Regions from separate parts of the Micromonospora carbonacea subsp. aurantiaca genome, predicted to be linked through region 1. Evidence: riboswitches for the same ligand, from Rfam matches in the RefSeq annotation. Region 1 holds a riboswitch; each other region holds the start of a gene.
What was found. Region 1 has a riboswitch for cobalamin ahead of cobN (cobaltochelatase subunit CobN). Riboswitches for the same ligand answer to the same signal wherever they lie in the genome.

Region 1 (7,062 bases):
AGGTCGGGGTCGTGGTAGATGGCGATCGGGTTCTCGCCGAAGCCGCGCGGCGGCTGGATCGCCAGCAGCACGTTGCCCAGCCGCAGGCCGGCGAGCACCACGTGCCCGTCGTCGACGTACAGCTCGCCGGGGGGCTCGCCCCAGTGCTCGCGGATCCGCCCGCGCAGCCCGGCCGGGAGCGCGTCGAACCAGCGCCGGTAGCTTGCCTGCGGCACCCGGGCGTCGGCGGCGGCGAGCTGCTCGGGGGTGAGCCACTCCACGTCGTGGCCGCCGGCGGCGATCAGGGCGTGGATGAGCGCGTCCCCGTCGTCGGGCACCGGCCGGTCGCCGAGGTGGTAGCCGGCGTCGGCGAGCGCGGCGAGCAGCCGCACCGCCGAGGCGGGGGTGTCCAGGCCGACGGCGTTGCCGACCCGGGAGTGCTTCGTCGGGTAGGAGCTGAGCACGATCGCCAGCCGCTTGTCGGCGTGCGGCACGTGCCGCAGCCGGGCCTGGCGCGCGGCGATCCCGGCGACCCGGGCGGCCCGCTCGGGGTCGGGCTCGTAGACCGACAGCCCGTCGGCGTCGATCCGCTTGAACGAGAACGGCACGGTGACGATCCGGCCGTCGAACTCGGGGATGGCCACCTGCATGGCGGCGTCCAGCGGGGACAGCCCGGCGTCGCTGCCGGCCCACTGGTCGCGGGTGCTGGTGAGGCAGAGCGCCTGCACGATCGGCACGTCGAGGGCGGCGAGCGCGCCGACGTCCCAGGCGTCGTCGCCCCCGGCGGAGGCGTCGGCGGCCACCGTCCCGCCCGCGGCCAGCACGGTGACGACGAGGGCGTCGCAGCGGGCGAACAGCTCCAGCGGCCCGTCGCCGGGGGCCAGCCCGCGCAGCGAGCCGCAGAAGACCGGCAGGGGGTTCGCCCCGGCGGCGTCGACGGCGTCGGCGAGGGCGTCGACGAAGGCGGTGTTCCCGGCGAGGGCGTGCGCCCGGTAGAAGACGATCCCGACCGTCGGCCGCTCGGGCTTGACGGGCCGCTCGCCGTGGACGCCGTGCCCGGGGGTGGGCGCGGGCGGGGCGAAGCCCGCGCCGGTGAGCAGCACCGTGTCGGAGAGGAACCGGGCCAGCTCGGCGAGGTTGCCCGGCCCGCCCTCGACCAGGTACGCCAGGGCCCCGGTGGCCACCCCGGAGGCCACGGTGGACGCGGCCATCAGCTCCGCGTCGGGCACCGCCTCGCCGCCGAGGACGACCGTCGGCACCCCGGAGCCGAGCACGGCCGCGAGGCCGTCCGGCCACGCCTGCCGGCCCCCGAGCAGCCGTACGACGGCGAGGTCGACGCCGTCGAGCAGCGCCGGCACGGCGTCGGCGGCGACCCGGGCGGGGTTGGCCAGCCGGTAGCCGACGCCGCTGGCCCGGGCGGCGAGCAGGTCGGTGTCGGCGGTGGACAGCAGCAGGATGCGCACGGAGGGCTCCGGAGAGTGACGCACGGGGCGGCGGGCAGGCCGCCTGCGGGCAGGCGTGGGCGCGGGTTCAGCGGGTACGGCGGGCCTGCGGCCGGCTCACCGGCGCGGGCCGGGGCGCCGGGGGCGCAGCGTGGCGCGGTACGCGGGGCTCGGGCTCAGGTGCGGCGACGGGGCGCGGGCAGGCTGCCGCGCGCCAGCAGGCGGCGACGATGATCGTCGATGTGCGAGACGCCGTGCGTCATCGGGTCCTCCTCGGGTGTCCACGCCCTGGGGTCGCTCCGACGGCCGAAGTATCCTGGCTTCCGGATCGACGCTCTCCCCCGGCCTTCCAACCGCAGACACACGGCCGTGACTCACGAGGGGGGATCGCTCCCCGGTGACAGTGGCGGGACCGCGCCGGAATCGCACCGGCTTCCTTCACTGCCGTCAGGCCGCGAATGCTGCCACACCCGACCGCCGCCGGTCAACGCCGGACTCCCGGCCACCCCACTCCCCTAACGACATCGATGCCTGACAATTGCATCGGGAATCGGATGCGGCGAAAGCAAATGTCGTACGCCGATGGATGCGGGCCGTTCCGCGCGCATTTCCCCGCCGCCCGCCCCCGGGCTGGCTAGGCTGATTCCGATCATCGCCCGCCGGCGCGGGACGGGACTTGCCCGAAGGGAATCCGATCAGTGGCGACGCAGGTCATCGTGCTCAACGGCGGCTCCAGCTCGGGCAAGTCCGCGATCGTCCGGTGCCTCCAGCGCGTCCTGCCGCACCCGTGGATCAGTTTCGGCGTGGACGACCTGATCGACCGGCTGCCGCCGGCCCTGCTGGGCAGCCCCGCCGGGCTGAGCTTCGGCCCGCACGGCGAGGTCGACGTCGGCGGGGACTTCCTCGCCGTGCAGCACGCCTGGCTGGTCGGCATCGCCGCGATGGCGGACGCCGGGGCGCGGATCATCCTGGACGAGGTCTTCCTCGGCGGCGGCGCCTCCCAGGAGCGGCTCGGCGGCTACCTGGCCGACGTCGAGGTGCTGTGGGCCGGCGTGCGGTGTCCCCCGGCCGTCGCGGCGGCCCGGGAGATCGCCCGGGGCGACCGGGTGATCGGGATGGCGGCGGCGCAGGCCGAGACCGTGCACGAGGGGGTCCGCTACGACGTCGAGGTCGACACCGGCCGCACCGAGTCGCTCGACTGCGCCCGCGCCATCGCCGCGCACGTGCGCTGAGCGACTCGGTGCGGCGGGCCGACGGCGCCCGGGGTCAGCGCGCCCGGCGCTCCGGGTGCGCCCGGTTCCAGGCCCGCATCCGCTCCGGGTACCCGGTCCGCGCGGCCTCGTACAACGGCACGGCGTGCCGCTGGGCGATCTTCGCGGCGGCCCGCGGCGACCCGGTCCGCCGCCGGATCCACTCCCCGTCGTGGGCTATCGCCATCACGGTGGTGTCGGTCGCGGTGGTCTCCGGCTCCAGGTAGAACTCCACGCCCCGGCGGCTGCGGACGAACTCCTCCAGGGCGGCCAGGTCGTCCGGCGTCGCCTCGCGGTCGAGCTTCGTCGGGATCCCGTCGGCGACAGGTCGGCGGCGGCTGAACCAGCCCATGCCCGGCTCCTCTCCTCGGCGCGCCCTCCAGTGGAGCATCCCCGCCTGGCAGCCTGCTGGACGCGGGATGTGAGGAAGCTGACCCGGCCCGCCTCCCCGTACACTCCCCCGGTGGCGGCGTGGCGGGCGGTGGCGGCGCGGGACAACGCCGACTGGTGCGACCTGGTCGGCCGGGCCCACGGCCTCGCGGGGGCGCGCGACGCGGACGCCTGGTCGGTGCCCCGCCGTTCCCCGCAGTGGTATCCGGACGCGGTGACCCTGCGCCCCCACGTGGACGCCGCCCGGCTGCTGGCCCGGATCGATGCCGGTCCCGGCGCGTCGGTGAAGGACAGCTTCGCCGACCTGGACCTCGCCCCGCACGGCTTCCGGGTGCTCTTCGCGGCCGAGTGGATCCACCGCCCGCCAGCCGCACCGCCCGGCGCGTCGCTCGTCATGCCGCTCGTCATGCCGCTCGTCGTGCCGCCCGGGGCCGGCCCGACGGCACTGGCCCCGGTCACGTCGGCGCGAGGGCTGGCCGACTGGTCCGCCGCGCACGGCAGCGAGGTCCTGCGCCGGCCGGCGCTGCTGGCCGACCCGCGGGTCACGATCCTCGCCCGGCACGCGGCCGACGGCGCGGTCACCGCAGGCGCCGTGCTGACCGACGGAGGCCCGGCGGTCGGGGTCTCCAACGTCTTCGCCGCCGACGGCGATCTCGCCCGGGTGTGGCGGGGCGTCGTGGCCGCCTGCCCGGACCGGCCGCTGGTCGGCTACGAGTCCGGAGGCGGCCTGCCGCCGGCCGAGGAGGCGGGTTTCCGGCGGATCGGGCCGCTGCGCGTCTGGCTGCGCCCGGACCACCACCGCGGCCCGGACCCCGCCACCGGCTGACCCCGCTGCGCAACCGGCGCTAGACCGGGCGGCTGCGCGTGCCGGCCGGCGGCCGGAGCACCGGGACCAGGGCGAGGGCGGGCACCAGGAGCAGCGGCACCAACAGCAGCGCCCGCAGCGTGCCCACCTGGTCGCCGAGCAGGCCGAGCAGCGGCGGGCCGCCGAGGAAGGCCGTGTAGCCGATCACGCCGACGACGCTGACCCGGGCCGGCGCCCGGTCCTCCTCGTCGGCGGCGGCGCTGAGCCCCACCGGGAAGCCGAGCGACGCGCCCAGCCCCCACAGTGCCACGCCGAGGATCGCCACCGGCCCGTCGCCGGCCAGCACCGCGAGGCCGGCGCCCGCCGCGGCGAGCAGGATGGTGCCGAACAGCACGGGCACCCGGCCCCAGCGGTCGATCGCCACGGTTCCGGCGGTGCGCCCGATGGTCATGCCGACCACGAACACCCCGAACACGGCGGCGCCGGCCGCCTCGCTGAGCCCGTACCCGTCGACGAACGCCACGGCCAGCCAGTCGTTGGCGCTGCCCTCGGTGAACGCCATCACCAGCACCAGCAGGCCGATGAGCAGCGTGCGCGGCTCCCGCCAGGCGGCGAGCAGCGACGCGCGCCGGGCCGCGGCGGCGGCCCGCTCCCCGCCGGCCGACGCGGTGCCGGCGGCGAGGAACGTCCGGACCCCGAGCAGCGTGCCGACCAGCACCACCGCCGCGAGGACGCTCAGGTGCGCGGCGATCGGCACCCCGACCCGCGCGGCTCCGGCCCCGATCCCCGCCCCGGCCACCGAGCCGAGGCTCCAGGCCGCGTGGAACCGGGGCAGGATGGTGCGCCCCAGCCGCCGCTCGACCGTCGTACCCTCGATGTTCATCGCCACGTCGCAGGTGCCGGCGCCGTAGCCGAAGGCGAACAGGCCGACGGCGGCCCCGGGCAGGAAGCCGGCGACCCCGGCGGACGTGCCGGCGACGGCCAACCCGCCCGAGACCAGCGCGGTGCCGAGCAGCACCGCGCGGGCCGTGCCGAGGCGCTGGGCCACCAGCCCGGCCGTCGGCATGGCCAGCAGCGACCCCACCGACATCGACAACAGCAGCAGGCCGAGCCCTCCGGCGCTGAGGTCCAGCGCCTCCCGGGCGGCCGGCACCCGGGCGAACCAGGTGGCGATCGCGAGCCCGTTCAGGGCGAACACGGCCGCCACGCCGTTGCGGGCGGGCAGGACCGGGCGTTGCGCGCCGACCCGACCGGCATCCGGCTCGGCAGGCGGTGCGTCGGTGCTGCTCACGACGAGTTCCTCTCGGCTCTGCGGGCGTCGACCGCCCATTGGACACCCTGGCGCGACAGCACCGATCTTGGCCCCGCCCCTTACCGTAATCCGGACCGGCCCGCTCCCGGCAGACGCCGGGGCCGGCGTCACACGGCCGGCAGGCCGAGTGCCTCGTCGACCCGGCCGAGCACGGCGGCGTCGTCGTCCACGCCGACCCCGCGCAGCAGGTCGATCGCGGTGGCCCGCACCTGCCCCACGATCATCGCCAGCGGCAGGGGCTGGCCGGAGGCGAAGAGCCGCCCGGCGACCCGGACGGCGTCCAGCGCGGCGGCCTCGGCGCGGCCGGCGTGCGCGTCGGCGACGGCGTCGCGACCGTCGAGGTCGGCCGCGAACGCCTCCCCGGCCGCCTGCACGGCGTCGGCCAGGCAGCGGACCGCCCCGCCGAGGTCGGCCGGGACGGGGGCGGCCAGCCGGGTGAGGGTCACCCCGGCCCGGGCCAGCACCCGCACGTTGCGCACGGCGTAGTCGATCTGCCCGATGGACGCGTCGACGGTGCGCAGCCGTCCCAGGTGCCGGCGGCGGCGTACGTGCAGGGTCAGCGCCTCCCCGGCGGCGAGCACCGCGTCGCGCAGCCGCTCCACGGCCGCGTCCATGCCCCGCGCCCGGTCCAGGGCGGCCAGGGCGGCCTGCTCGTCGCGGCCGTCGAGGGCGTCGGCGACCTCGCGCAGCAGCCCGGCGAGGCCCTCGAAGGTCTGCCGGAACTCGACGACCAACGGGGCGAGCGGGCGGCGGGCGTCGACGAGCTGGCTGGCCACGAGGGCCACCGCCCCGCCGATCAGGGCGTCGACGAACCGGAACGGGATCAGCGACTCGGTCGGCGGGGCGACCACCACCAGGTAGAGGGCGGAGACGGCGGCCTGCACCACGGAGACGCCGGTCGCGCCGACCGCCACGGCGAGCACGATGGTGAGCAGGATCACCGTGAAGACCGTCCAGCTGCTGTGCGGGCCGAGGGCCTGCACCACGACGTCGGCGACGAGCACCCCGGCGGCGACGCCGAGCACCACCTCCACCGCCCGGCGCATCCGCTGGCCCCGGGCCTGCCCGAGGACGATGAGCGCGGCGGCCGGGGCGAAGAACGGCTGCGGGTGCCCGACCAGCCGGGTGGCCAGCACCCAGGCCACCGTGGCCGCGACCGTCCCCTCCACCACCGGCAGCCAGCCCTGCCGGGCCCGGCCGGCGGCCTCCCGGAACCAGCTCCACCGCACCATGGCCGCCTCCCCTGCCCGTCGCACCACCGCCCATGGTGCTCCGGCCCCGCCGCGCCCCGGAACCCGGGCCGGCTCCTCACGCGATCTTGCACATCGGGCCCCGACGAATGGTGCGAAAGCCCCACCGGAGGGGCCGCAAGTGCAAGATCGCGTGGGGGTGGGGTCGGTGGGGTCAGGCCACGTGGGTGAGGTGGGCCGTGATCGCGGCGGCGAGGATCTCCGGGCCGGGGCGGGCCCAGAGGTCGGCGTCGAAGACCTCCACCTCGATCGCCCCCCGGTAGCCGGCCGCGTCGACGGCGTCACGGAACCGGCGCAGGTCGACGCAGCCCTCGCCGGGCAGCGCCCGGCCCAGCAGCACGCCCGCCGGCAGCGGGGTGACCCAGTCCGCGACCTGGAACGCGGCGATCCGGTCGCCCGCGCGGGCGATCTGCCGGAACACCGTGTCGTCCCACCACAGGTGGTACGTGTCGACCACCACCCCGACCGCGCCCGGGTCGAACCGCTCGGCGATGTCGAGGGCCTGGCCGAGGGTGGAGATCACGCACCGGTCGGCGCAGAACATCGGGTGCAGCGGCTCGATGGCCAGCCGCACCCCGGCCGCCCTGGCGTGCGGCACGAGCTCGCCGATCGCGTCGGCGACCCGTTCGCGGGC
Region 2 (7,062 bases), 1.0 Mb from region 1:
CGTCCTTGAACGTCATCCACCCGTTGCCGGTCTGCGCGAGCGTGCGCATCATCCGCCCGTACAGGTCGCGGGCCCGGACGGTGCGGACGGCCTTCTTCTCCGCCGCCCGGTACGCGGAGTCGAACGCCTCGCCGTAGAGGTCGGGCAGCTCGGGGGCGTCGGACGGGTCGATCAGCGACCAGTCGCCGTCGGCCTCGACCCGGCGCATGAACTCGTCCGGGATCCAGTTGGCCAGGTTCAGGTTGTGGGTGCGCCGGGACTCCTCGCCGGTGTTGTCCCGCAGCTCCAGGAACTCCTCGACGTCCGGGTGCCACGGCTCCAGGTAGACGCAGGCAGCGCCCTTGCGCCGGCCGCCCTGGTTGACCGCCGCCACCCCGGCGTCGAGGGTCTTGAGGAACGGCACGATCCCGTTCGACCTGCCGTTGGTGCCCCGGATCAGCGCGCCGCGGCCCCGCACCCGCGACCAGGAGATGCCGATACCGCCGGAGAACTTCGACAGCTTCGCGACCTGGTGGTAGCGCTCGTAGATCGAGTCGAGTTCGTCGCGCGGCGAGTCGACCAGGAAGCACGACGACATCTGGGTGTGCCGGGTGCCGGAGTTGAACAGCGTCGGCGAGCTGGGCAGGTACGCCAGGCTGGACATCAGCCGGTAGAAGTCGACCGCCTCCCCCGGCGTCTGCGACAGCCCGCAGGCCACCCGCAGCAGCCAGTACTGCGGCGTCTCCACCACCAGCCGGGTCTGCGGGTGCCGCAGCAGGTAGCGGTCGGCGACGGTGCGCAGGCCGAAGTACTCGAACCGCAGGTCACCGGCCGGGTCGACGGCGTCGTCCAGCTCGCGGGCGTGGGCGGCCACGAACGCGGCCGTGTCGTCGCCGATCAGGCCGAGGCCGTGGGCGTACCGGATGGACTGGCTGAAGCTGTCCACCTGCTGCCCGCGGACCTCCTCGGCCACGTACGCGGCCAGCAGCCGCGCCGCCAGCTTCGAGTACTGCGGCTCCTCGCCGATCAGCTCCGCCGCCGTCTGGATCGACAGCTTGTCCAGCTCGGCGGTGGTCGCCCCGTCGTACAGGCCGCTGATCGTCCTCGTCGCCACCCGCAACGGATCGACCTCGTCCAGGTCGGCGACCCAGCGCTGCACCGCCTCGACGATCTTGTTGACGTCCACCGGCTCGGTGTCGCCGTCCCGCTTCCGGACCTGCATGACGTGCCGGCGTTGCCCCGGCCCCGCCAGCTCCCGCGTCGCGCCCATGTTCGCCCTCCTCAAGCCCGTCCCCGAGGTCGAGGGCGCGCGGGAGGACGCCGCCGGGCACCCGCGACGGCGCGCTTCGCCGCCGCTGCCCGGCTGATGGCGTCGGCCGTCCCACGCGGCCTTCGACCGCCGCACGCGACGCGTGCGGCACGCTGGCAGGTCTTCGGACTCGCGGGCGTCGTGCTCGGTGCCTACTGGCCGTCGCTTCCCAGGCCCGGCCGGGCCCAGTGCTTCGTTGACGGCGGTCGTTCCCACTCACCGCTGCGGGGCAGCCCCGGATTCGCACCGGGTTCCCTCTTGCCTCGACCACCGTGGAGCGGCGGCCGAACCAGCTACGGGTGACACCATATATGGGCGCAAGGCGAAGATGGCAACACCAGATGATGTGTCGGGCGAGTCGCCGCGCAGCGTGACCCCACCACCGCGACGGGTGAGCGGAACGCCGGAACCGCGGGCGGCCGGCAGGGCGAGATGCAGTCGGATGACAGACGCCGCGCGCCGCCGGCCACACGAGACTGACCGGCGAGCCGTCGCGGCGGGGCCCGCCCCGGCTCGTCACCATCCCGACCCCTCGACCGAGAGGACCACCCATGTCCGAGGAGAACAAGCGGATCGTCCGCGACTACTTCCAGGAGCTCGACCGCGGCCGGACGACCCCGCTGCACCTGTGCACCGACGACTACCGGTTCCACCCGGCCGGGCTGCCGTCGATGGACCGGCAGGGGGTGAAGGAGTTCGGTGACGCGTTCTTCGCCGGCATGCCCGACCTGCGCCACCCCCTCGTCGAGCTGATCGCCGACGGGGACCTCGTGGCGCTGCGCTGCCGGTACGAGGGCACCCACGACGGGGAGCTCATGGGCGTGCCCGCCAGCGGGCGGCGGGTCTCGGCGGTCGGCATCGGCGTCATGCGCGTCGAGGCCGGCAAGATCGCGGAGTTCTGGGTGTCGCCCGACCGGCTGACCATCATGCAGCAGATCGGCGCCCTCCCGTCGTAGCCGGGCCCCAGCCGCCGGGGCGACGCCTGAGTCGCCCGCCCCGGCGGCGGCCGGATCGGGAAGTCGAATGACAGATGTGACTCCCCCGGCCACCGCACAGCATTGGTGCGGCAACCATCCGAACGGGCGACAGGAGCATTCACGCCATGCAGACGATCCTCATCACCGGTGCCTCCTCCGGATACGGGCGGGAGACCGCCCGGCACTTCCTCGCGCAGGGGTGGAACGTCATCGCCACCATGCGGACGCCGCGCGCGGACGTCCTGCCCGAGTCGGACCGGCTCCGCGTCCTGGAGCTCGACGTGACCAGGCCCGACACGATCACCGCCGCGTTCGCCGCGGCGGGGCCCGTCGACGCCCTGGTCAACAACGCCGGCGTCGGGCTGATCGGCGTCTTCGAGGGCACCCCCATGGCCCGGGTCCGGGAGATCTTCGAGACCAACACCTTCGGGGTGATGGCGACCACCCAGGCGGTGCTGCCGCAGTTCCGCGAGCGCGGGTCCGGGGTGGTGGTCAACGTGACCTCCAGCGTGGTGCTCGGCCACATGGCGCTCTCGGCCGTCTACAAGGCCAGCAAGATGGCCATCGAGGGGTTCACCGCGTCCCTCGCCCTGGAGCTCGCGGAGTTCGGCGTGCGGGCCAGGACCGTCGAGCCGGGGGCCTGCCTGACGACGAACTTCGCCGCCGGGGCGACGAACAACATCGACCTCACCGCCTCGCTGGAGGGACTGGTCCCGGCGCCCTACGAGCCCTTCGCGAAGAGGACCCTCGGCGGCTTCGTCAACCAGGACCTGTTCACCCGGGAGAGCGACGTCGCCGAGACGGTGTGGCGGGCCGTCCACGACACCACCGGCCAGCTGCGCTTCCCCGCCGGCCCCGACGCCCTCTGGCTCGACCAGGCGAGGTGATCGACCGGACCGCGCCGTGCGGCGCGGTCCGGCGGTCCGGCCCCGCGCGCGCGGGGCCGGACCGCCGCGCCACATCGTCACAAACACGTCAGCCGGCGTTCCTAACGTCATTCCCGGCAGCCGTGCCGCCCGAGTGATTGGACCGCCCTGTGACCTGCCTGGCCAACGACAACGACACCGACACCCGCATCCGTGAGCTGCTCGCCGCACACGGCACGCCACTGACCCGGTTCGTCCACGGCCTGACCAACAGCCACCGGCAGACCGCCGAGGACGTCATCCAGGAGACCCTGCTGCGGGCGTGGCGTCACCTCGATTCGCTGCCGCCCGACAGCGACGGCCGAAGCCGACGCTGGCTGTTCACCGTGGCCCGGCGGCTCGTCATCGACGAGGCCCGGCGACGGCAGGCCCGCCCGGTCGAGGTGGCCACGCAGACGGACCAGGAGTTCGGCGCGACCGGCGACGACACCGCCGACACCGCGATCGCGAACCAGGCGTTGCGGGAAGCGGTCGGCCGGCTCAGCGCAGACCACCGCCGCGTGCTGCACGAGGTCTACTTCCGTGACCGGACGGCCCACGAGGTCGCCGCCGACCTCGATGTCCCGGTCGGCACCGTGCGCTCCCGCGTCTACTACGCGCTCCGCGCCCTCCGCGCCGCGGTGGCGGAAGGCTGACCGGGCACGGTCGGCGCCGGCCGTGCCCCGCGGCGGGGGCACGGACGACGGGCCGGCCCGCAGGGTGCGCGGGCCGGCCCGGATCCGGGTGGCGGGCGGCTAGGAGGTCTTCAGGCTCCACCGCTGGTTCGCGCCGCCGTTGCACGACCACAGGACGATCTTCGTGCCGTTGGCGGTGGCGGCGCCGCTGGCATCCAGGCAGAGCCCCGACGCGACCCCGGTGATGGTGCCGTCGGCGTTGACGTTCCACTGCTGGTTGCTGCCGCCGTTGCAGTCCCAGATCACGACCGTGGTGCCGTTGCTGCTCCCCTGGCCGTAGGCGTCCAGGCACTTGTTGCCGTACACCTGGAGCTGCCGGCTCGCCGTGTAGGTCCACCGCTGGTTGCTGCCGCCGCCGCAGTCGAAGAGCTGCACCTGGGTGCCGTTGGTCGTCGTCGAGTTCGGCACGTCCACGCAGCGGTTGGACTGCGCGCCGACGAGGGTGCCCTGCTGGCCGTTCCCGCCGTTGGCCGGGGGCGGCGGCGCCACCACTGCCGGCGCGGCCGACACGACGGTGGCCCGGTCCAGCGCGACGGGGCCGTTGCCGACGACCCGTACCCGCACGACGTGCTGCCCCTGGGTGAGGGTGCCGCTGTTGAACAGCGCCACGTTGCCGCGGCGGGCGGACGCCTGGAAGCTGACCGTCTGCTCCGGACCGCCGTCGACCGAGACGGCGGCCGAGCCGTGCGACGGGTCCTGCACCCCGAACAGCACCACGCGGTTGCCGGTGACGGTGAGGGTGGCCGTGTCGCCGGCGGTGCCGCTGCGGGTGTAGTCCTTGCTGAAGGTCTGGTTGTCCCCGACGGCCTGCCAGCTGCCCGCGTAGACGAAGCTCTGCCGGTCGTTGACGTCGACCGGGAAGCCGAACGTGTACGCTCCGGCCGGCACGATCGGGTCGGTGAACGCCGTCGTGTTCACGGTGACGTTCGCCGACGTCAGGCCCGGCGCGGACGCCGTCAGCGTCACCGCGCCCGTCTGGCCCAGCGCGCTCTTGACGTACACCGCGCCGGTGCCGGCCTCCAGGGCCAGCGGGCTCTCCCCCACGACCGCCCCGGGCCCGGTGACGCTGAACGACACGGGGGCGCTGTTGGTGGGCACCACCTGGTTGTTGCTGTCCAGGGCCCGGACCACGACGCGGGTCATGTCGCCGCCGTCGGCCTTGATCGCGGAGTCGTCGGCCGTCAGCGTCAGCCGGGTCGCCGCGCCCGGGGTGTGCCGGGTGTCGGTGGCCACGACCTGCCCGCCGATCCAGCAGTCCGCCCGCAGTTGCCCACTGCTCACGGTGATCCCGGTGAACTGGAACATCGGGTGCGGCAGGCTCGTGTACGCGTTGGGGTTGATGCGCCCGCGGGACGCCCCGTTGACGAACAGCTCGACCTGCTGGCAGTTGCCGCCGACGTAGACGGTGCCGCTGGAGACGCCGGGCGTCCACTGGCTGGCGATCGACACGTACGGCCCGTACAGCGCGGGGTCGCGCTGCGAGGCGTACGCGGCGGCGGCGATCTTCGGGATCCGGAAGATGTCCGAGACGCCGTGGTAGCAGGTGTAGTCCTGGCACGACGGCGGGGTGACGAACGTGGTGTTGTAGTCGAACGCCGCCCAGCCCAGCGCGCCGGCCATGTTCGACCTGCCGGCGGCGGTGTTCTGCACGTTCAGGTGCACCCGCATCGTGTTGACCTGCGTCTGCTCCGGGTCCCACGACTTGTGCGGGGAGGTGTGCCCGACCGCCTCGGTGACCAGCCACGGCAGCACGGTCGGCGCCTCGGCGGTGCCGGAGAAGTCGTTGTAGGTGTAGACGTCCTCCAGCAGCTCGCTGCCCTTGAAGTTGCGCACGCCGCCGGTGGGACGCGACGGGTCGAGCTGCCGGGCCAGGTTGTTGGTGCGGGTGTAGAAGTTGTGGTTGTCGCCGGACTCGTTGATCCGCACCCCCCACAGCACGACCGACGGGTGGTTGCGGTCGCGCATCACCATCTCGCGGACGTTCTCCACCGCGATGTCCTGCCAGGCGGTGTTGCCGATGTGCTGCCAGCCGGGGATCTCCTCCATGACCAGCAGGCCGATCTCGTCGGCGCGGTCGAGGAACTCCGGGTCCTGCGGGTAGTGCGAGGTCCGCACGATGTTCGCGCCGAGCTCGTACTTGATGATGTCGGCGTCCTTGGCCTGGAGCCGGTTGGGCGCGGCCCGGCCGATGTAGGGGTAGGACTCGTGCCGGTTGAGCCCGCGCAGCTTCAGCGCCTGGCCGTTGATGTAGAACTTGCCGTCGCTCTTGTTGAACTGGATGCTCCGGATGCCGATCCGGGTCTTGTGCTCGTCCACGTAGGTGGAGCCGTCGCGCACCTGCGTGTAGACGGTGTAGAGGTACGGCCGGTCCGGGTGCCAGGCGGTGGGGTTGGCGATCGTGCTGGTGTTGTAGGCGAACTCGACGGCCGACTGCGCCCCGATGGTCTGGGTGGCCGTGCCGGTGGCCACGACGTTGTTGGTGGCGTCGACGACCTGGGTGACGACGGTGACCGAGCGGGACTGTGCGCTGTCGTTGCGCACCCGGGTCCGCGCGTTGACCGTGTTGGTGTTCGGCGTGGTGAGGTACGTCCAGTCCACGTGCACCGGGTCGGTGACGATCATGTTGACGTCGCGGACGATCCCGCCCCAGACGTAGTAGTCGATCGCGCCGCCCTCCGGCGGGATGTCGTTGCGGGTCATGGAGTCGACCTTCACCGCGATCACGTTGTCGGCGCCGCCGATGTTGAGGTACGGCGTGATGTCGTACGTGAAGGAGGTGTAGGCGCCCTTGTGCTGGCCGACGAAGGTGCCGTTGACGTAGACGTCGGCGACCTTCGCGACGCCCTGGAACTCGACGGCGATCCGGCGGCCGGAGTACTGGGCGGGCAGCGTGAAGTGGCGGCGGTACCACGAGGCGGGCGCCTCGAAGTCGCCCTTGGGGAAGCCCTTGTGCGGATGGGTCCGGAAGTAGGGCAGCGTCACGGGGACGAAGCCGCTCTCGTCCAGCCCCACGGCCTGCCCGGCGCCGCCGGGCACGTCGCCGGAGAACAGCCAGTGGGTGTTGAAGTTGAGCACGGACCGGTTGGACCCCTGCGGAACGTAGGGGGCGGCGGACGCCGGTCCCGGCGGCCCGATCAGCACGAGCGCGGCGGCGGTGACCAGCGCCGTGAGGGCAGCGGCTAGCTTTCGCATTGTCC
Region 3 (7,062 bases), 3.3 Mb from region 1:
GCAGGTCACCTGCACCGTCTCCTTCACCGACATCGACCTGGCGCTGCTGCCCGACATGGCGGCCAGCCGGACGATCTCGGCCAGCTTCACCTCCCCGCTGGACCGCTACCGGAGCCGGTCGTGACCGCCCGCGTCCCCGGTGCGGCCGCGCACCCCGCCCCAGCCGAAGACCGGGGCGAGGGTGCGGGCTCCACCCGCGCCGCCGGGGCGGGGCGTCGGTGGCGCGGCGACGACGGCCGGGTCAGCCTGTTCCTGGCGGCGGCGATGATCGGCGTCCTCGCGATCATCGGCCTGGCCTTCGACGGCGCCGGGCAGTTGCGCTCCCGGCAACTGGCCGACAACCTGGCCGCCGAGGCGGCCCGCACCGGCGGCCAGTCCATCGACCGGGCGAAGGCCATCCAGGGCGGCCGCAAGGAGATCGACGAGGCGGCGGCCAGGGCGGCGGTGACGAGTTACCTCGCCGCGGCCGGCGCCACCGACCACAGCGTCGAGTTCCCCGTCGTCGACGGGGAGAAGCTCATCCGCGTACAGGTCACCGTCACCTACGACCGCTACCTGCTCGGCTTCTTCGGCTTCGGCGCGGACGTCACCGTCTCCGGCGAGGCCACCGCACGCGCCCTCACCGAGGGCCCCTAGGAAGGGAAGGCACGCCATGGCCGCACCGGGTCGCTCCGCCGCACGGCGGGTCGGGCAGGTACTCACCGGGTTCGGCGCGCTGGTCGTGCTGATCGCCGTGCTGGTCGGGGGGCCGGTGGCGCTGATCGCGTTCGCCGGGAACCCGCTGCCCGATCACCTGCCCACCCTCGCCGAGGTCGGCACCACGCTGACCAGCCGCGACGACGGCCAGCTCTTCCTGCGGGCGCTGGCCCTGGTCGGCTGGTTCGGCTGGATCACCTTCGCCTTCTCCGTGCTCGTGGAGCTGGGCGCGCAGACGCTGCGCCGGCCGGCGCCCCGGCTGCCCGGCATGAGCCGGCAGCAGCGCGCCGCAGCGGCGTTGGTCGGTTCGGTGGCCCTGATCATCGCGGCGAGCCCGGCCGCCGCCAGCGCGGCCACCGTGCTGTCCGGCCCGTACCCCGCCGCCGCACCCGCCGCCGTCGTCGCCGGGGCGCCGGCGGCCCGCCCGGTCGCCGCGCTGCCGGTGGTCGACGCGCGGGCCGCGACGCCGCCGGCCGCCGCGGCGGCCGGGCTCCGGCAGGAGGCGGAGCCGGCGGTGTACCGGGTGGCGAAGGGCGACTACCTGGGCGAGGTCGCCGAGCGCTACCTCGACGACTTCGACCGCTACCGGGACGTGGCGAAGCTCAACCGGCTGGGCGACCCGGACCGCATCCGCCCCGGGCAGCTGATCACGCTGCCCGACGGCGTCCACGACGCCGGGGCCCGCCGGCACGCCACCGGGAAGCTGGTGGTCCGGCCCACGACGCCCACCCCCGGCGGTACGGCCACCCCCCGGCCGCCGTCGGCCCCCGGCACCCCGCCCGCCGCCGACGCGCCGGGTGCGGCGCAGCCCTCGCCCATCCCGCCCTCGCCCACCTCGCCACGGGCCACCCGCCCCGCCCCCGGCCCCTCCACCGCCCAGCCGCCCGCCGGTTCGTCGTCGGACGGCTCGTCACACGGCACCCAGCAGGTCGCCCAGCCGCCCTCCGGCCCCCAGCCGGCGATGGCCGCCGGAGCGTCCCGGGCGGGCGCGGGCGACCAGGTGAACCGGCCGCTCGCCGTCTCGGCGGTGCTCGCCGTCGCCAGCATCGTCGGGGCGCAGATCGGGGCGGTTCTCGGGCTGCGCCGCCGGCCGGCGGTCGTCCGGGCCACCAACAGCGCGCGGGCCCTCGTCACCGGACGGCACCGCCGGGACTGACCCCAGCCGGCGCGGACCGGGCGGGCCGGCGCGGACCGGGCGGACCGAGCCGGGCGGAGCCAGGCGGGATCCTTGATCGACTTCATGTCGCCGACATGGGGGTATCCGGCGCGAGGGAAACCGCCATGTCGCCGACATGGCGGCGGTCCCGCCGGGCGCGGCGCGGCCCGCAGCGCGGCCCGGAGCCCGGCGCGGCGCGGCCCAAGGCGCGGCGCGGCGCGGGCCACCGAACCCGGGCTCAGGGCAGCCGGGCCTCCAGGACCCCGTCGACCACCCGGGTCGGCAGGATCTGCTGGTCGTTACCGGACGGCCCGTGCATGACCTCGCCCCCGTTGAGCCGGAACGCGCTCCCGTGCCACGGGCAGACGACGCAGGCGTGCCCGTCGATCTCGGTGACGTCGCCCTCGCCGAGCGGGCCGCTCTGGTGCGGGCAGCGCTCCAGCATCACCGTGACCTCGTCGCCGTGCCGGTAGAGGATCACCGAGACGTCGTCGACCTCGCGGGTGACCAGCTTCCGTTGCGGCAGGTTGGCCATGTCCGCCAGCGGGTGCCAGCCCTCGCCGATCCGGTGCAGCTCGGAGATGCTCTGGTTGACCTGCGCCCCCTGCTTGTACGCGAGGTGCCCGCCGAGGTACGCCCCCGCGCTCGCCGCGCCCAGCCCGAGGTACGCCAGCGCCCGCCCCGTGCCGTGCCGCCCGCGCAGCCGGGCCGCCAGCGAACCCGCGTACAGGGTCAGGCCGACGGCGTTGGCGGCGGCGTGCACCAGTCCGACGCGGCGCTGCTCCCGGGAGAGGGCCGCCCAGTCGTTGAGGCCGGCGATCGCCGCGGGGAGGGCGCTGACGGTGCCCAGCCCGACCAGGGCGGTGGCCGCCCGGCGCTGGCCGGGCATCAGGTCGAGCACGGCCGCGCTGATCCAGGAGCCGACCGGCACCTGCACCAGTGCCGGGTGCAGCGGATGACCGATGAAGACGCCGTGCAGCAGGTCACGGACCCGCTGCGGGCGCAGGGTGGCCTGGACGGCGCGTTGCAGCCGGTCACCGGTCCGGTCCAGCGTCGAGGCCTGTTCGAGTTTCGTCAAGAGTGCCCGCATTCCGTCCGACTTCCCGGCAGAAGCGGTCGCAAACCGGGCAGTCGCGGCGGCTGTCCGGCGTACGCGGGTCCACGCGTACGCCGGACGGGGCCCGGCTACTGCCAGGGGCCGCTGCGGCAGATGAACTGGGTGGTCCCGCTGTACTGGGTGGCGCTGCCGTCGAAGTAGCTGTAGCTGGCCCGTACGGGGTGGCCGAGGTTGCTGGCCGGGCAGGTGGCGAAGAGGGTCGACCCGGCGGTCGTGAAGGTGCCGACGCTGCCGGAGTACCAGGTGACGGTCCACGTCGTCGTGCCGGTGCTGCTGGCGTCGCAGTAGAACTGCGACGCGCCGGACTCGCAGAAGGGCGCCGGGGCGGCGGCGAGCGCCGGGGTGGCGGCGGCGGCCAGACCCAGGGTGGCGAGGGCGGATGCGGCCAGGACCTTGACGGTGGTACGCATGGAACTCCTCCCGACGTAGCTAAGCGATGACTCAGGGCGACGTCAGCCTAGCCGCCGCATAGACGTACCTGAATTAGCTGTTCGGTCGGTCAGCCGCCCGCCGCGCCCAGCGGTCGTGGTGCACCGCCTCGGCGAGGGGCCGGCCCCGCCGCCACCCGTGCCGCTCCAGGTCGGGCACGGCCTCCAGATGCGTCACCGGCCCGACGCAGAGCCAGGCCACCGGCCGGATGCCGGCCGGCACGCCCAGCAGCTCGGCGAGGAACGGCTCCCGGTAGAAGGAGACCCACCCGACGCCCAGCCCCTCGGCGGTGGCGGCGAGCCAGAGGTTCTGGATGGCCAGGCAGACCGAGTAGAGGCCGGCATCGGCGATGGCGTGCCGACCGAGCACGGCCGGGCCGCCGCGCTGCGGGTCGTAGGTGACGACGACCGACAACGTCGACTCCAGCACCCCGTCGATCTTGATACGCGCGAACCGTTCGGCCGCCGCGCCGTCCAGGGTGGCGGCGAAGGCGGCCCGCTCGACCTGCACGTGCCGGTGGAACCGGCGGCGGACGGCGGGATCCCGGACCAGGACGAAGTCCCACGGCTGCGAGTAGCCGACGCTGGGCGCGGCGTGCGCGGCGACGAGGATCCGGTGCAGGGCGTCGGCCGGCACCGGCTCCCCGGTGAACTGGGCCCGGACGTCCCGGCGGCGGCGGATGGCGTCGTAGAGTTCCACAGGCAGGCTCCCGCTGCGCTCGGCCCACCTCGACGGGTGGGCGGTCGACGCGAGGCCGGTCTTCGGACTCCCGGATCGACGCCTGCCCGTCCGCCTTCCCAGCCGCACGGCCAGTGGCTGCGCTCCTCGCGCGTGGACGGTGGCTCCCCGGTCACCGCGGCGGGCCCGTGCCGGATTCGCACCGGCTTCCCGATTCTCCCCGCGCAGGCGGGGCACCTCGCATGATCGTGCCGCCGGCGATGCTAACCCGCGTCAGCGGCGCAGCGTCCGGCCGGGCAGCTCCCCGTACGTGGCGAGATAGCGGGCGGCGAAGCGGCGCGGGTCGGCGAATCCCCAGCGGGCGGCGACCGCGGCCACCGAGACGCCGTCGCCGGGCACGGCCCGGGTCAGGTCCCGACGGGCCAGATCGAGCCGCACCCGGCGCAGGTAGGCCAGGGGGGTCGTGCCGAGCTGACTGCGGAACGCGAGCTGCACCGCGCGGGGGGTGGTGGCGGCGGCGCGGGCGATGTCGACGAGACCGATGTCGGTCCCGGCGGCGGACTCGATGAAGGCGATCGCCCGGCGCAGGGTCCCCGCGTGGGCGTCGGCCCGGTCGCACGGCCGGTCCGCCACGACGGCGTTGCTGGGGAACGCGGCGAGCGTCGCCGCGGCGAGCAGGCGGCCGAGGCCGCCGAGCACGAGCGGCGACGCGCCCGGCGCGCCACCGGCGGCGATGACGGACTCCGCGTACCGGACGGTCTGCCGCCACCGCCACTGGGCATCGGCGCAGACCGACCGGAAGCTGGCGAACCGCAGGGGTGTCAGCGGGCGGTCCGGGTCGACGCGGGCGACCTGGTCGAACAGCGAGAGGTCCAGCAGGACGGAGGTCACGTCCAGGTCGCTGGACCACGAGGAGCCGGGCAGGTCGGGCTGGTAGAGCACGCCGACCTCGCCGGGCCCGATCAGCTCGTCGACCCCGTCGCACCGGTGCCCGAAGCACCCCCGGCGGGGGGCGGCGAGCAGGACGTACCCGAGTGGTTCCGCCTGCACCCGCAGGTCCAGGGAGATGCTGATGTCGTCGATGCAGAACGCGCCGGCGTTCCACCGGTCGTGTCGCAACGGAAGCCCGGTCGGCACGGCGGCCAGCCGCACGCTGCGGCCGTACGCGGTCTCGAAGACGTGCGCCGCCTCGGCCGGATCGCTGGTCGAGAACCGGGTGAGCACCGGCGGGCCATGACTACCGTACGTCATTGATTCACACCCCTCGGTCACGAGGGAGCCTAGCTACTCGGCGCGCGCGGGCCGCGCAACGGCACGCCGGGGCGGTTCCTCCCCCGCCCGGCGACCGGCGCGGCCGACGGGCCAGGGTCCGCGCCGTCCGTCAGCCCCGCAGGGTCCGGCTGGGCGGCTGCCCGTAGGCCCGGCGGTACTCGGTGGCGAACCGGCCGAGGTGGACGAAGCCCCACCGCGCGGCGACGGCGGCCACGGTGAGCCCCGCGCCGGGCTCGGCGGCCTGGAGGTCGCTGTGTACCCGCTCCAGGCGCACCCGCCGCAGGTAGCCCGTCGGTGTGGTGTCGAGGTATTTCCGGAATGCCTGCTGGAGCGCCCGCGCGCCCAGCCCGGCCGCGACCGCCACGTCGGTCACGGTCAGGGCCTGGTTCGCGTGCTGCTCGATGTAGGCGACCGCGCGACGGACCGCGGCCGGCGCGACGGCCCCTGCGCCGCGCGTCGGCGCTTCGGTCATCGTCGTGTTGGGGAACGTGGCCAGCGCGACGGCCACCAGCAGGCCCGTCGCCTCCGCCTGCACCAGGGCGTTCGCCCCGAACGCGGCAACCGGCAGCGCCACCTGGGTGAGATAACGCGTGGTGGTGCGCCAGAGCTGCGCGGCGGACGGGGACACCGGCGCCAGTCCCTGGAATCGCAGGTCGACCGGCGCGAGTCCGCACCGCTCCTGCGCCACCCGCTCCACGTCGGCGAGGGGAATCTCCATGGCGACGACCTCCATGTCGCGGTGCAGGATCGTCCTGGTCCGCCGGGGCGGCACCAGCAGCAGGTCACCCGCGCCGGCCATCACCTCCCCGGCCCCGACGTCGACCCCCCAGCCGCCGGAGAGCACCTCCGCCACCCCAAGAACGTCCCGGGTGAACACATCGTTGTCCGCGTTCATCGGGTAGCGCACCCGGGCGACGCTCGCCGAGCCGAACCGCGCGTGGGCAGCCCGGAAGACAGCCCCCGCGCGACGGTCGAACGCGCGTAGCCGGTGTTCCGGATAGGCCGCCAGCAGCCAGCGGTGCGCCTCGTCCGGGTCGGCCGTGACGAGCCGCGACCACGACCCGGGCGGGTCGGCGGTCGACTCGTCTCCACAGTCGACCCGCTTCGTCGCGGAAGGTCCCGCCCCGGTTCGTCCTGCCACGGCCTCTCCCCGCATCGCCGACCGGCGTCCCTCGCCTCACCCGGGCCACGGGCGCGACGCGCACGGCGCGAGTTCACTTCAGCACTGTCGGTGGCCCTCCAGCGGGCATTCTGTCCGTCGACGGCAGACGAGAGAAGTGGCCACGGACCGCGCTGTCCGCCGCGCGAAGTCGATGTACGAAGTACGAACACCGCGGCCGTCCGCCCGGCTCCCGTCCACGCTGGTGCGTCGACGCCCGGGCAGGCATGCTGTCCCGATGGGGGTACGGGTCGAGCACGCCGCCGCGGTGACCACGGTGATCCTGGACCGGCCGGCGTCCCGCAACGCCGTCGACGGTCCCACCGCCCGGGCCCTGGCCGACGCGTTCCGCGCCTTCGAGGCCGACCCGGCGGCGGCGGTGGCCGTGCTGTGGGGGGCCGGCGGCACGTTCTGCGCCGGGGCGGACCTCAAGGCGATCGGCACGCCGAGCGGCAACCGGGTCGAGCCGGACGGCGACGGACCGATGGGACCGACCCGGCTGCGGCTGTCCAAGCCGGTGATCGCCGCGATCTCCGGCTACGCCGTGGCCGGCGG

Region 2: linked by a shared signal. The riboswitch ahead of HDA31_RS11020 (ribonucleoside-diphosphate reductase subunit alpha) and the one ahead of cobN (cobaltochelatase subunit CobN) in region 1 are both predicted to bind cobalamin.
Region 3: linked by a shared signal. The riboswitch ahead of bluB (5,6-dimethylbenzimidazole synthase) and the one ahead of cobN (cobaltochelatase subunit CobN) in region 1 are both predicted to bind cobalamin.

The regions. Positions count from the first base shown of each region.
Region 1 is NZ_JACHMZ010000001.1:3,577,984-3,585,045, forward strand. Features, by position in the region: gene cobN (cobaltochelatase subunit CobN) at 1-1,442, opposite strand, end outside; cobalamin riboswitch at 1,731-1,860, opposite strand; gene cpt (chloramphenicol phosphotransferase CPT) at 2,120-2,653, shown strand; gene HDA31_RS15335 (hypothetical protein) at 2,688-3,023, opposite strand; gene HDA31_RS15340 (hypothetical protein) at 3,135-3,887, shown strand; gene HDA31_RS15345 (MFS transporter) at 3,907-5,196, opposite strand; gene HDA31_RS15350 (FUSC family protein) at 5,286-6,434, opposite strand; gene HDA31_RS15355 (sugar phosphate isomerase/epimerase family protein) at 6,583-7,062, opposite strand, start outside.
Region 2 is NZ_JACHMZ010000001.1:2,535,795-2,542,856, reverse strand. Features, by position in the region: gene HDA31_RS11020 (ribonucleoside-diphosphate reductase subunit alpha) at 1-1,249, opposite strand, end outside; cobalamin riboswitch at 1,387-1,597, opposite strand; gene HDA31_RS11015 (ester cyclase) at 1,840-2,244, shown strand; gene HDA31_RS11010 (SDR family oxidoreductase) at 2,391-3,152, shown strand; gene HDA31_RS11005 (sigma-70 family RNA polymerase sigma factor) at 3,302-3,826, shown strand; gene HDA31_RS11000 (glycoside hydrolase family 2 TIM barrel-domain containing protein) at 3,926-7,057, opposite strand.
Region 3 is NZ_JACHMZ010000001.1:6,862,346-6,869,407, forward strand. Features, by position in the region: gene HDA31_RS28765 (TadE/TadG family type IV pilus assembly protein) at 1-124, shown strand, start outside; gene HDA31_RS28770 (hypothetical protein) at 265-636, shown strand; gene HDA31_RS28775 (LysM peptidoglycan-binding domain-containing protein) at 653-1,852, shown strand; gene HDA31_RS28780 (Rieske (2Fe-2S) protein) at 2,091-2,942, opposite strand; gene HDA31_RS28785 (hypothetical protein) at 3,038-3,379, opposite strand; gene bluB (5,6-dimethylbenzimidazole synthase) at 3,453-4,097, opposite strand; cobalamin riboswitch at 4,134-4,332, opposite strand; gene HDA31_RS28795 (helix-turn-helix domain-containing protein) at 4,350-5,327, opposite strand; gene HDA31_RS28800 (AraC family transcriptional regulator) at 5,458-6,489, opposite strand; gene HDA31_RS28805 (crotonase/enoyl-CoA hydratase family protein) at 6,746-7,062, shown strand, end outside.